DNA from 3 places in the uncultured Bradyrhizobium sp. genome. Region 1 is predicted to be linked to each of the others. Evidence: predicted binding sites of a transcription regulator. Region 1 holds the regulator's gene; each other region holds the start of a gene.

Region 1 (4,181 bases):
CATCGTCTTCGGCACGATCTCCGGCAACGCAGTAGCGAGCGGCCATCAAATCATTTTCGGTGCCAAGCACTGATCGGATCTGGTTCGGCGGACGCCGTTAACGTTGTCTGGCGCAGCGAGGGTTCTTGTCCGACCGCCGGTTCTCGCGCATACCGAGGCAATGCCCGCGCCCTTGCTTTCTCCCGGCTCTGCCGATGCGCTGCTGTTCGATCTCGGCCGCGTCGTGATCGACATCGATTTCGGCCGCGCCCTTGCCTGCTGGGCCGGCCATGCCGGCTGCGCGTCCGCGCGCCTGATCGAGCGCTTTTCGCCTGACGAGGCCTACAAGTGTCACGAGCGCGGCGAGAGTTCGGACACCGAATTCTTCGCCGCCTTGCGCGCCTCGCTCGGTATCGACATCACCGACGCGCAGTTTCTCGAAGGCTGGAACGCGATCTTCGCCGGCGAAATGCCCGACATCGCGCCGCTGCTGGCGCGGGCGGCGCGGCACCTGCCGCTCTACGCCTTTTCCAACACCAATCGCGCCCATGAGGCGCATTTTACACGCCGATACGCGGAAGTCCTCGGCCATTTCCGAAAGTTGTTCTTGTCCTCGACCATCGGGGTCCGGAAACCGGACCCCGATGCCTATGATCGTGTGGTGAAGGAGATTGGCGTGCCTGCGTCACGCATTGTGTTTTTCGATGATCTCGCAGAAAACATCGAGGGCGCGCGGGCGCGCGGGTTGGCCGTCGTTCATGTCGGATCAACCCGCGACGTGGCGGACGCGCTGGCCGCGCTGGGAATTTAGGAGATTTTGGTGGCACTGATGCCGGTGGCCGACGCGCTGTCAGCGGTTCTCGCGGGTGCCGAGGCTCTATCCCAGGAGATGGTCGCGCTCGATGCGGCGCATCACCGCGTGCTCGCACGCGACATCGCCGCACGAAGGACCCAGCCGCCGCAGGCGATGTCCGCGATGGACGGCTATGCGGTGCGTTCAGCCGACGCCTCAACGGTCGCCGCACGGCTGCGGGTGATAGGCGAGGTCGCCGCGGGCCGACCGTTCGAAGCGGCGTTGCACGCAGGAGAAGCGGTACGGATTTTCACTGGCGGGGTGATCCCGCAAGGCGCCGACGCCGTGGTGATCCAGGAAGATACGGTACGCGACGGCCCCATCATCTCCCTCACCGAACCGGCGGTCATGGGGCGGCATATCCGCCCGGCCGGCGTCGATTTCTGCGAAGGAGACGTGTTGCTGCGTGCCGGCCGCCGCCTCACCGACCGCGACCTGTCGCTGGCGGCAAGCATGAATTATCCGCAACTCGGCGTGCGACGCCGGCCCAAGGTCGCCGTGCTCGCCACCGGCGATGAATTGGTGATGCCGGGTTCGACGCCCGGCCCCGGCCAGATCGTATATTCGAACGGCTATGCGCTGCGGGCGCTGGCCCGCGCCGAGGATGCCGACACTGCCGACCTCGGCATCGCCGCCGATACGGTCGCGGCCACTACCGACGGCATCCGCCGCGCGCGAGATGGGGGCGCCGACATTCTCATCACCATCGGCGGCGCATCGGTCGGCGACCATGATCTGGTCAAGCGAGCGCTGCAGGCCGAGGGCGTTTCGATGGCGTTCTGGCGGATTGCGATGCGGCCCGGCAAGCCGATGATGCACGGCCGGCTCGGCTCCATGCGGGTGATCGGCCTGCCCGGCAATCCGGTGTCATCCTATGTCTGCGCCTTCCTGTTCATGGTGCCGTTGATTCGGGCGCTGTCGGGCCGTTCGGACGTTCATCATGCAACGGAAACGGCCGTGCTGGGACGCAATCTCGCCGCCAACGATGCCCGCGAGGACTATCTGCGCGCGCAGCTCGAAGAACGCTCCGACGGTGGTTTGGTCGCCACTCCCGTCAACCACCAGGACAGTTCATTGTTGGGAAATCTCGCTGCGGCGCGGGCGCTTGTGATCCGTTCACCGTTTGCTCCCGCGGCGTCCGCTGGATCGCCCTGCGTCATTCTCAGGCTGCCGACGTGATGCTCCACGCACCTGCCTTGCTCGAAAACTTCGTTTTGTTGACGTGAAATTAAGTGGTTGCGGAACACATATGGAACATATAGGGTCCGTTCATGATTTGTTTCGAGTAATTCGCCCGCAACGGAGTCTCCCCGACTTCTCGAAATCGAACGGCACTATCAAATTGAGGATTGGCCGAGATGCTCACGCGCAAACAATATGAACTCCTGCGATTCATCAATGAGCGGTTGAAGGAGGCCGGCGTTCCCCCGTCTTTCGATGAGATGAAGGACGCGCTGGATCTGCGTTCCAAGTCCGGCATCCACCGGCTGATCACGGCGCTCGAAGAGCGCGGCTTCATTCGCCGCCTCCCCAATCGCGCCCGCGCCATCGAAGTCATCAAGCTGCCGGAACTGTCGGGCAATGGCGGCAGCAACGGCCGGCGCGGCTTTACCCCTAGCGTGATTGAAGGCAACCTTGGCAAGGTCCGCCCCAGCACCGGCGGCAGTTCGGAGGACGATTCCAGCCGTCCGGTGTCGGTGCCCGTGATGGGCCGCATCGCGGCCGGCACTCCGATCGAGGCGCTGCAGACCCGCAGCCATACCATCAGCGTGCCGCCGGACATGCTCGGCTCCGGCGAACACTACGCGCTTGAGGTCCGCGGCGATTCCATGGTCGACGCCGGAATCCTCGATGGCGACATGGCGCTGATCCAGCGCAACGAGACCGCCGAAACCGGCGACATCGTGGTCGCGCTGATCGACGAGGAGGAAGCGACGCTAAAACGCTTTCGCCGCCGTGGCGCCTCGATCGCGCTTGAACCCGCCAACACCTCGTATGAAGTCCGCATCCTGCCGCCGAACCGGGTGCGGATTCAGGGCAAGCTGATCGGGCTCTATCGGAAGTATTGAGCGGGCTGGCGGCTAATCTTCCATCTGCAGATCGGCTTCGGCCGGGGTCGCGTCGAGGGGACGCGCCGCCGCGGGACCGGGATAGCTGTTTTCCGGTTCGGTTGGCTCGCCAGCCGCCGGCGACCAGGGGCGATCCGTCCCGTCCGGCTTGGCCGCATCGATCACAAAACCGCCCGGGGTTCGCCGCAAGCTGGTCGCAAGACGTTTTTGCAGCAATTCCCGGCCGATCACCAGCGCCTTGCATCCAAACGGAGCCTGTCGCGCTGTGATGATGACCGCGGCGCGTCCGCAATCATCCGACAGCGCCTCGGGCCGCAGCACCAGTGCTGCGAACGTCCCATCCGCCAACGGCGTCACGCAACCCGCTGCGTCGCAAGAGACGCCGCCGCTAAGCGAAACAGCCTCCGGGATCCGCGCGTCCGCGTCCGCTGCGAGCCATTCCTTGACCAGGAACGTATCCTTTGCAGTCCGCATCAGATGCAGGCGCCCGTCTTTGCCTCGCACGCCGACATTGCGCGCATCGCCCGAGATCAGAATGTCCGGCCGGGGCGCGCAGAGCGCCCATACAATCGCGATCCCAAGGGCGCCCGCGCCGCTCCAGCGCAACGGCGTCCTCAGCAGGCCGAACAGGATGATCCCCGCGGTCGCCGCAATCAGCGGCCCGGTGCCGAATGCCACCATGCGGCCGATGGCCCCGGGCAGTGCCGCGACCCATTGCGCGACCGTGATCATCCAGTCGATGCCGAATTCCATGATGCGCCAGAACACGCCGTCGAAGCCGAACGGCATCGCGACAAGGCCCATCATCCCGGCCGGCATCACCATCACCGACACCACCGGCATCGCCGCAAGATTGGCGACTACCCCGTACGGTGTCACGCGATGAAAATGAAACGCGGCGTAAGGCATGGTCGCAAGGCCCGCGACCAGCGATGCCAGCGCCAGCATCGCAATCTCGCGCCCACCCCATAAGGCAGCCCGCGCGGTGGCCGAATGGTCCGTCGCAGCGAACAGCGCTGGCATGCCCGTCTGTACCAGCGCTACCAGTCCCAGCGTCGCTGCGAACGACATCTGGAAGCTCGGATGCACCAGCGCTTCCGGCGCAATCGACAGCACGATCATCGCTGCCACCGCCAGGGTGCGGAACGTCACCGCGCGGCGGTCGACCATGACCGCAATCAGAACCACGGCGGTCATGAAGAACGATCGCTGAGTCGCAACCTCGGCGCCGGACAGCAGAAGATAAAACAGAGCCGCCGCCAGCGCCGCGGCGGCAGACC
Region 2 (4,181 bases), on a different contig from region 1:
CGCGCCAGCGCCCATAGCGAGGCCCGCAGGATATTATCGCGGTCGATTCGTGCCGGCGACGCGAAGGCGACCGCGAACGACGCGGTGGCGCAGATTTCGTCGAACAGTTTTTCGCGCTGCTCTGAGGTCAACCGTTTCGAATCATCGATACCTTTGGGGATGCGCTTGGGATCAAGCACGACCGCCGCGGCAACCACCGGACCCGCCAGCGGCCCGCGGCCCGCCTCGTCGCAGCCCGCAACCGGCCAGACCCCGCGCTTGATCAGCGCCCGCTCGCGCCTGAAGCTCGGCGGCGCAATGGCGATGACGCCCTTCGGCAGCTTGGCCGGACCTTGTCTGGACTTTTCCCGAATCATGCCGGGATGGTGCTTCGCAGATTCCCGCGGCGCAACCGGGAACCCGGCTCAATGCCCGTTATTCAAGGGTCCCTGTTTCCGGGCGCGATGCAGCGTGTGCAATGCTCGCGGCCCCGGATCGTACCAAGCGCGGCGTTCCGTTACGGTTCCGGCTCAGCGGCGCCGCAAGAGCGCTGCGCCGCGTCCGGCGAACCGGGGCTCCTAAAACAGGCTCAACTGCTGCCCGCTGCGCTTGGGCCGGACGAAATGGTCGGTGGTCAGCTTCGAGCGTCGCTTGTTCAGCCCGAGCTTCTCGCAGGCGATCTCGAAACGGCGGCCGATCATCCAGGCCATTGGGCCGGTGCCCTTCATCCGCGTGCTCCACTGCGAATCATAATCGCGGCCGCCGCGCATGTCGCGGATCAGCGTGAAGACGTGACGATAGCGGTCGGGATAATTCGCCATCAGCCATTCGCGGAACAGCTCGCGCACCTCGAGCGGCAACCGCAGCAATACATAGCTCGCTTCCCTGACGCCGGCATGAGCCGCGGCGTCCAAAATGCGCTCGATCTCGGAATCGTTGAGCGCTGGAATCACCGGTGCCACCATCACCGTGGTCGGAATGCCGGCTTCCGACAATTGCCGCAGCGCCGCCAGCCGCTTGGCCGGCGACGAGGCCCGCGGCTCCATGGTGCGGGCGAGTTTCGGATCGAGCGTCGTCACCGACAGCGCCACCTTGGCGAGATTGCGCTTCGCCATCCGCGCCAGAATATCGACATCGCGCGTCACCAGCGCCGACTTGGTGACGATGCCGACCGGATGCCCGGCGCGCTCCAGCACGTCGAGAATGCCGCGCATGATCTTTCGCTCGCGCTCGATCGGCTGATAGGGATCGGTATTGGTGCCGATCGCGATCATCCGCGGCTCGTAATCCTGCGCCGCCAGTTCCTTGGCCAGCAGCGCCGGCGCGTCGGGCTTGACGAACAGTTTGGATTCGAAATCCAGACCCGGCGACAGGCCGAGAAAAGCGTGGGTCGGCCGCGCGAAACAGTAGACGCAGCCATGCTCGCAGCCCCGGTACGGATTGATCGAACGGTCGAAGCCGATATCGGGCGAATCGTTGCGGGTGATCACTTTTCGCGCGGTATCGATGGCGACCGTGGTTTTGAACGGCGGCAGTTCGTCGAGGCTCTGCCAGCCGTCGTCGAACGCGACCCGCGCTTCGGCTTCGAACCGCCCGCTTTCGTTGGACTGCGCGCCGCGGCCACGCCGCCGCTCGCGCTCGATTGCGACCGCCAGTTCGGGAAAAGCAGAAGGCGCACCCGCCGGTTCGGAGGGCGCCGTGACCGGCGGGTGCTTGAGGGCGGCAGAGGATGCTCGACTCATGTCCTCAACATAGCATGTCGATAGAACAAATCAAGAACACCGGGTCCGGCGATAGCGGGAGTAATGGCGGCCGATTGCGAATGCCGCAAAATGCTGCATTGGGGCGGGCTGTTTTGGGCGCCACAAGGTGATAACAGTGCGGCGTTTTGTCAAAAGGCCGCCACGAGCCATGCTGAGTGTCATCATCCCCACCGAAGGCGTCGAACAGCCCGCGGTCGCCACGCTGGCAGCGCTGGTACCGGGTGCGGCGGCCGGCGTGGTGCGCGAGGTGCTGCTGGTCGACCGTTCAGACACCGGCGTGATCGAACGCGTCGCTGACGTGGCGGGATGCCGTTTCCTGCCGTTCACCGGATCGCACGCCGCAGCGCTGGCCGCCGGCGCCCGGCAGGCGCGCTCGCCCTGGCTGATGTTCCTGCATGCTGGCGCCGTGCTTGACGCCGGCTGGATCGATGAGACCGCGCATTTCATCCACGGAGTCTCGGTCAGCGGCCGTCCCCGCGCCGGGATTTTCCGTTACGCGCGCTCGCCCTATGCGGATACGCGCCTGCGCGACAGTTTGAAGTATATCGCCCGGATGATTGCCGGACCGTCCGCCGATCAGGGGCTGCTGATTGCCCGCGATCATTACGACCGCCTCGGCGGCTACGCGCCGGACGGCCGCCGCTCCGAGGCGCGGCTGTTGCGGCAGCTCGGCCGCTCCGCGCGCACGCAATTGCGCAGCCGCATCATGGTGGCGTGATTCAAGAGGCCGTAGGTTGGGTTGAGCGCAGCGAAACCGACACGGGCATCGGCGAAGACGATGGGTATCGCTTTCGCTCCACCCCGTCCTAGGGCTAACCCGCCGCGCCCTTTACCTTTCCCCGGCGCAAATGCTCGTCCAGCCGCGGCATGATCTCGACGAAGTTGCAGGGCCGCGTGCGGTAGTCGAGCTGGTGCGCAAGAATGCCGTCCCATCCGTCGCGGCAGGCGCCGGGCGATCCCGGCAGGCAGAAAATAAACGTCGCCCCGGCGGTGCCCGCGGTGGCGCGGCTCTGGATCGTCGAGGCGCCGATCTTGGCGTGGCTCAGCATGTGGAAGGCAATCGAGAAACCGTCCATGCGTTTTTCGAACAGCGGCTCGATCGCCTCGGGCGTGACGTCGCGGCCGGTAAAACCGGTGCCGCCGGTGGTGACGATTGCGTCGATGCCGGGCTCGGCGATCCATGCGCTGACGATCAGGCGAATCGCATCGACGTCATCGGTGACGATCTTGCGCGCGGCCAGCGTGTGGCCGGCGGCCGTGAGCCGGTCGACCAGAATCGTGCCGGATTTATCGTCGTCGAGCGAGCGCGTGTCGGAAATCGTCAGCACCGCGATGTTGAGCGGGATGAATTGCTTGGGCTCGTCGATCGAGGACATTGCTTCTAGTTCAACGTCATGGCCGGACTTGTCCCGGCCTTCCACGTCTTCTCCGAGATGCCGCACAGACGCGGATGCCCGGGACAAGCCCGGGCATGACGGTTAGTGCAATCGAGCATCCTCACAGCCGGTCCGCGCCGAACGTGTTGCAGGCCTGTACCGTGCCCTGCTGGTAGCCGGTCATGAACCAGCGCTTGCGCTGCTCGGCCGAGCCATGGGTGAAGGAATCGGGCACCACCCGGCCCTGCGCCTGACGTTGCAGCGTGTCGTCGCCGATGGCGGTGGCCGTCTGCAGCGCGGCATCGATATCGCCGGCTTCGAGGAAGCCCGGACGCTTCTTCTCCTCGCGGTTGACCCAGACGCCGGACAGGCAATCAGCCTGCAGCTCGACCTTCACCTGCAGCGCGTTGGCCTCCGCCTTGCTGCCGGCCTGCTGCTGCAACCGCGTCACGCGCGGCAGGATGCCGAGCAGGTTCTGGATGTGATGGCCCGCTTCATGGGCGATGATGTAGGCCGCGGTGAATTTGCAGGCGTTGCCCGAGCAGCCGCGGAAGCGCGTCTCGACCTGGCGAAAGAAATTGGTGTCGAGAAAAATCTGTTTGTCCGGCGGACAATAGAACGGCCCCATCGCCGCCTGCGCCATGCCGCAGCGCCCGCCATTGGTGGCGTTGCGGAACAGCACGATGCGCGGGCCCGAATAGGATTGTCCGCTGGCCTGGAAAATTTCGCTCCAGCGATCGTCGATCTCGCCGAGCACACCGGAGATCATGCTGCCCATTTCGTCGGCCGGCGCGCCGGTCTTGGCGGGCGCGGACCGGCGGTCAGATTGATAACTTGGCGATTGGCCGCCGGTGAGAATTTCCGCGCCGCCCATCAGGATGCGCGGATCGATGCCGAACGCCCAGCCTACCAGGCCGAGCACGATGATGGTGCCGATCCCCAGTCCGCCGCCGCCCATCGGCAAACCAAAGCCGCCTCCACCGCCCATGCCGCCGCCATCGTCACCGCGACGGTCGTCGATGTCGTCGCTGCGGCGGAAGTCATCATAACGCATGGCGCTTTC
Region 3 (4,181 bases), on a different contig from region 1:
TGGCGTGATAGACGATGCCGGAAAAATCCGTGTCCTCGTAATAGACGCGGAGCTGCAGGTGGTGGCGGCCGTCGGCGATCAAGCCGTCGAGATGGGAGGTCATGAAATAAGTCCCGTCAAAGTGCGGCGGCCAACGACAGCCGCGCGGCCACCGCAAGCAGCCGCTTGTCGCGTGTTTCGTTCCCCAACGCAGCGCAGTGGTGGGCGCAGAGCCGGGGCCGTATGGAGCGCCGGCGTTTGGTGCGATCCCCGGTTTTGCGAAACAGCGCTACGCGCTGCATCGCGCCGGAACACACGTCACTCCTCTTCTCCAGTTCCGAACAATCCGAACTGCGCCGGGTCGCGCGCGGGCTCGGCGAGGCCGAGGTGCCGGAACGCGTGCGAGGTCAGCAGCCGGCCGCGCGGGGTGCGCTGCAGGTAGCCGCACTGGATCAGGAACGGCTCGATGATGTCCTCGATGGCGTCGCGCGGCTCCGACAGCGCCGCCGCCATGGTTTCCACGCCGACCGGGCCGCCGCCGTAATTCATCGCGATGGTGGAAAGATAACGCCGGTCCATGGCGTCGAGGCCGGCGGCATCGACTTCGAGCGCGGCAAGCGCGGTGTCAGCGATGGCGCGGTCGATCGAGACGGCGTCCGCGGCGGAGGCGAAATCGCGCACCCGGCGCAGCAGCCGGCCGGCGATGCGCGGGGTGCCGCGGGCGCGGCGCGCGATCTCGTTGGCGCCATCCGGCGTCATGCCGACCTTGAGCACGCGTGCGCCGCGGGTCACGATCTTTTCCAGCTCCGCTTCGGTGTAGAAATTCAGCCGCACCGGAATTCCGAAGCGGTCGCGCAGCGGGTTGGTCAGCAGGCCCGCGCGGGTGGTGGCGCCGACCAGCGTGAATTTCGCAAGCTCGATCTTGACCGAGCGCGCCGCCGGTCCCTCGCCGATGATGAGGTCGAGCTGAAAGTCCTCCATCGCCGGATAGAGCACTTCCTCCACCGCGGGACTGAGGCGATGGATCTCGTCGATGAACAGCACGTCGCGCTCTTCGAGATTGGTCAATAGCGCGGCGAGATCGCCGGCCTTGGCGATGACGGGACCGGAGGTGGCACGAAACCCGACGCCGAGTTCGCGCGCCACGATCTGCGCCAGCGTGGTCTTGCCGAGCCCGGGAGGACCGACGAACAGCACGTGGTCCAGCGCCTCATTGCGCTTTCGCGCGGCCTCGATGAAGATCGCCAGGTTGGCGCGGGCCTGCGCCTGGCCGACGAATTCCGACAATAGCTGCGGCCGCAGCGCGGTGTCGGCGCCGTCATCGGCGCGGCGCTCGGGGGTGACGATGCGGGCCGTGGTCACCGCGCCAGTTCCTTCAAGCCCAGCCGGATCAACTGCGCGGTCTCGGCATTCTCGCCGGCGATGCGCGAGGCGCCGGCGATCGCGGCGGCGGCCTGCGGCTGGCCGTAGCCGAGATTGACCAGCGCGGAGATCGCGTCGGTGACCGGGCGCGGCGCGCGGGATTCGTCGATGCTGCCGGCCAGATGCACCAGCGCCGGATCGACATTCGAAAACGCCGGCGCCCTGTCCTTCAATTCGGTGACGATGCGCTCGGCCACCTTGGGGCCGACGCCGGGCGTGCGCGCCACGGCGGCCCTGTCGCGCAGCGCGATCGCATTGGCGAGATCGGACGGCGGCAGGGTGCCGAGCACGGCCAGCGCCACCTTGGCGCCGACGCCCTGCACGGTCTGCAGCAGGCGGAACCATTCGCGCTCGATGTCGGTCGAGAAGCCGAACAGCCTTATCTGGTCTTCGCGGACGTAAGTCTCGATCGACAGCACCGCCGCCTCGCCCCGCGCCGGCAGCGCCTGCAGGGTGCGGCCGGCGCAATGCACCTGATAGCCGACGCCGCCGACGTCGAGGATCACGTAATCCTCGCCGTAGGAATCGATCAGGCCCTTGAGCTTACCGATCATGCTGGCCTCGATCGCGCAACAAGCACGGCGTCGTCCCCGCGAAGGCGGGGACCCATACACGCCGTCGTCACATTGAGGCAATGTGGCTGACGCCTTTTCTTACTTCGCACGTCGGTGGTTATGGGTCCCCGCCTTCGCGGGGACGACGTGTGGAAAGGGCGTGCTCCGCTCATGCGCCCGCCACCTTCAGCCGCAGCGCGGCGCTGCCACGGTGATGCGCATGGGTGATGGCGATCGCCAGCGCGTCGGCGGCGTCGGGGGATTTCGGATCGGCCTTGGGCAGCAGGATTTTCAGCATCACCAGGATCTGGTTCTTGTCGGCATGGCCGGCGCCGACCACGGTCTTCTTGACCTGGTTCGGCGCATATTCTGAAACCGGTATCCCGAACATCGCCGGGCTCAGCATGGCGACGCCGCGGGCCTGGCCGAGTTTCAGCGTCGCGACGCCGTCCTTGTTGACAAAGGTCTGCTCGACCGCGGCCTCGGCGGGGGCGAAATCGCCGAGCACTTCTGTCAGCCCCTGATGGATCGCCAGCAGCCGGCGTGCCAGCGGCAGGTCGTCCGGCGGATTCACCGAGCCGCAGCCGATGAAGCTGAGCCGGTTGCCGGACGTTTCGATCACGCCCCAGCCGGTACGGCGGAGGCCCGGATCGATGCCGAGGATGCGAATCGGTGGTGTCATGCGCCAGTGATACCGCCGCAGCGGCAGGAACGAAATAGCAACGGGCTGCCGTCCCACACTCGGTTGTCATCCCGCGCAAGCGACACCGGTTTTGTCGGCGCGGTGTACCCTACCCGCCCACCTTGCTCATCAGCGCGTCCGATACCTCGAAATTCGCATACACGTTCTGCACGTCGTCGTGCTCGTTGAGCAGGTCGATCAGCTTCAAGAGCTTTTCGCCGGTCTCGTCATCCACCGGCACGGTGTTTTGCGGCTTCCAGGTCAGCCCGGCCTTGCGGGCTTCGCCGAATTTGGCCTCCAGCGCCTGGGCCACCTCGCGAAAGGTTTCCTGCGAGGCGTAGATCTCGTGGCCGTTGTCGGATGACACCACGTCGTCGGCGCCGGCCTCGATGGCGGCGTCCAGCATGGCGTCCTCGGAGCCGACCTTCGCGTCGTATTCGATGATGCCGGTGCGGTCGAACATGAAGGCGACCGAGCCGGTCTCGCCGAGATTGCCGCCGGATTTGGTGAAATAGGAGCGGATGTCGGAGGCGGCGCGATTGCGGTTGTCGGTGAGCGCCTCGACGATGACGGCGACGCCGCCGGGGCCGTAGCCCTCGTAGCGGATTTCGTCATAACTTTCGGCCTCGCCGCCGATCGCCTTCTTCACCGCGCGCTCGATGGAATCCTTCGACATGTTCTCCTGCCGCGCCGAGATGATCGCGGCGCGCAGCCGCGCGTTCATGGCCGGATCGGGCTGGCCGAGCTTGGCCGCCACGGTGATTTCCCGCGCCAGCTTGGAGAACAGCTTGGATTTCTGCGCGTCCTGCCGGCCCTTGCGGTGCATGATGTTCTTGAACTGGGAATGTCCGGCCATGCGGGTCTCGTCGCTGCGTTTCAGGATGCGAATGGGGTGAAGGCGCGGCGTTATAGGCCGCAAAACCGTTAAAATCAAAGATATGTTGACCATGACTTCACCGGGCGATGCGAGGCCCTGTGCCGGCGATAACGGTGACCGCGCCGTCGGGCTTGACCCGGCAATCCATCCCCTTCGAAACGGCTCTTTCCGAAGATGGATGGATACGCGGGTCAAGCCCGCGTATGACGAGAGGTGTGAATCCGGCGGGGCCTGTCCCGGCCATCCACGTCTTGCAGGCTCTCAACAAAGAACGACGCGGATGCCGGGCACAGGGGCCGGGCATGACGAACAGCGGGAGGGGCATCCATGAAACGGCGCGATTTCATCAAGGCGGCGGTTGGCGCAGCGGCGGTGTGGCCGGCCACGGTTCGGGCGCAGACATTTCCGTCGCGCTCCATCACGCTGATTGTGCCGTTCGCGGCGGGCGGGCCGACCGACGTGCTGGCGCGTATTCTTGCCGAGCATATGCGGGGGACGCTGGGCCAGACCGTGCTGATCGAAAACGTCACCGGGGCGTCCGGCGCCATCGCCGGCCTGCGCGCCGCGCGGGCCGCGCCGGACGGTTATACGCTCACCATCGGGCACTGGGGCACGCATGTGCTCAATGGCGCGGTCACTTCGCTGCAATACGACGTGCTGAACGACT

Evidence for each region. Region 1 encodes LexA, which represses DNA repair genes until DNA is damaged. Its sites were predicted from a motif close to TGTTCNNNNTGTGTTCNG; they were not measured.
Region 2: a site for LexA is predicted at 1,743-1,760, ahead of ACFE72_RS07675 (PA0069 family radical SAM protein). Genes of this name have one in related genera too.
Region 3: a site for LexA is predicted at 2,663-2,680, ahead of ruvC (crossover junction endodeoxyribonuclease RuvC). Genes of this name have one in related genera too.

What each region holds. Positions count from the first base shown of each region.
Region 1 is NZ_CAXUNQ010000035.1:16,008-20,188, reverse strand. Features, by position in the region: gene ACFE72_RS16695 (hypothetical protein) at 1-73, shown strand, start outside; gene ACFE72_RS16690 (HAD-IA family hydrolase) at 161-790, shown strand; gene glp (gephyrin-like molybdotransferase Glp) at 800-2,011, shown strand; gene lexA (transcriptional repressor LexA) at 2,191-2,901, shown strand; gene ACFE72_RS16675 (ComEC/Rec2 family competence protein) at 2,914-4,181, opposite strand, start outside.
Region 2 is NZ_CAXUNQ010000009.1:18,357-22,537, reverse strand. Features, by position in the region: gene ACFE72_RS07680 (ribonuclease HII) at 1-356, opposite strand, end outside; gene ACFE72_RS07675 (PA0069 family radical SAM protein) at 558-1,721, opposite strand; gene ACFE72_RS07670 (glycosyl transferase) at 1,891-2,460, shown strand; gene moaB (molybdenum cofactor biosynthesis protein B) at 2,555-3,118, opposite strand; gene ACFE72_RS07660 (neutral zinc metallopeptidase) at 3,240-4,172, opposite strand.
Region 3 is NZ_CAXUNQ010000040.1:464-4,644, forward strand. Features, by position in the region: gene ybgC (tol-pal system-associated acyl-CoA thioesterase) at 1-103, opposite strand, end outside; gene ruvB (Holliday junction branch migration DNA helicase RuvB) at 298-1,341, opposite strand; gene ruvA (Holliday junction branch migration protein RuvA) at 1,338-1,955, opposite strand; gene ruvC (crossover junction endodeoxyribonuclease RuvC) at 2,125-2,637, opposite strand; gene ACFE72_RS17800 (YebC/PmpR family DNA-binding transcriptional regulator) at 2,747-3,493, opposite strand; gene ACFE72_RS17805 (tripartite tricarboxylate transporter substrate-binding protein) at 3,842-4,181, shown strand, end outside.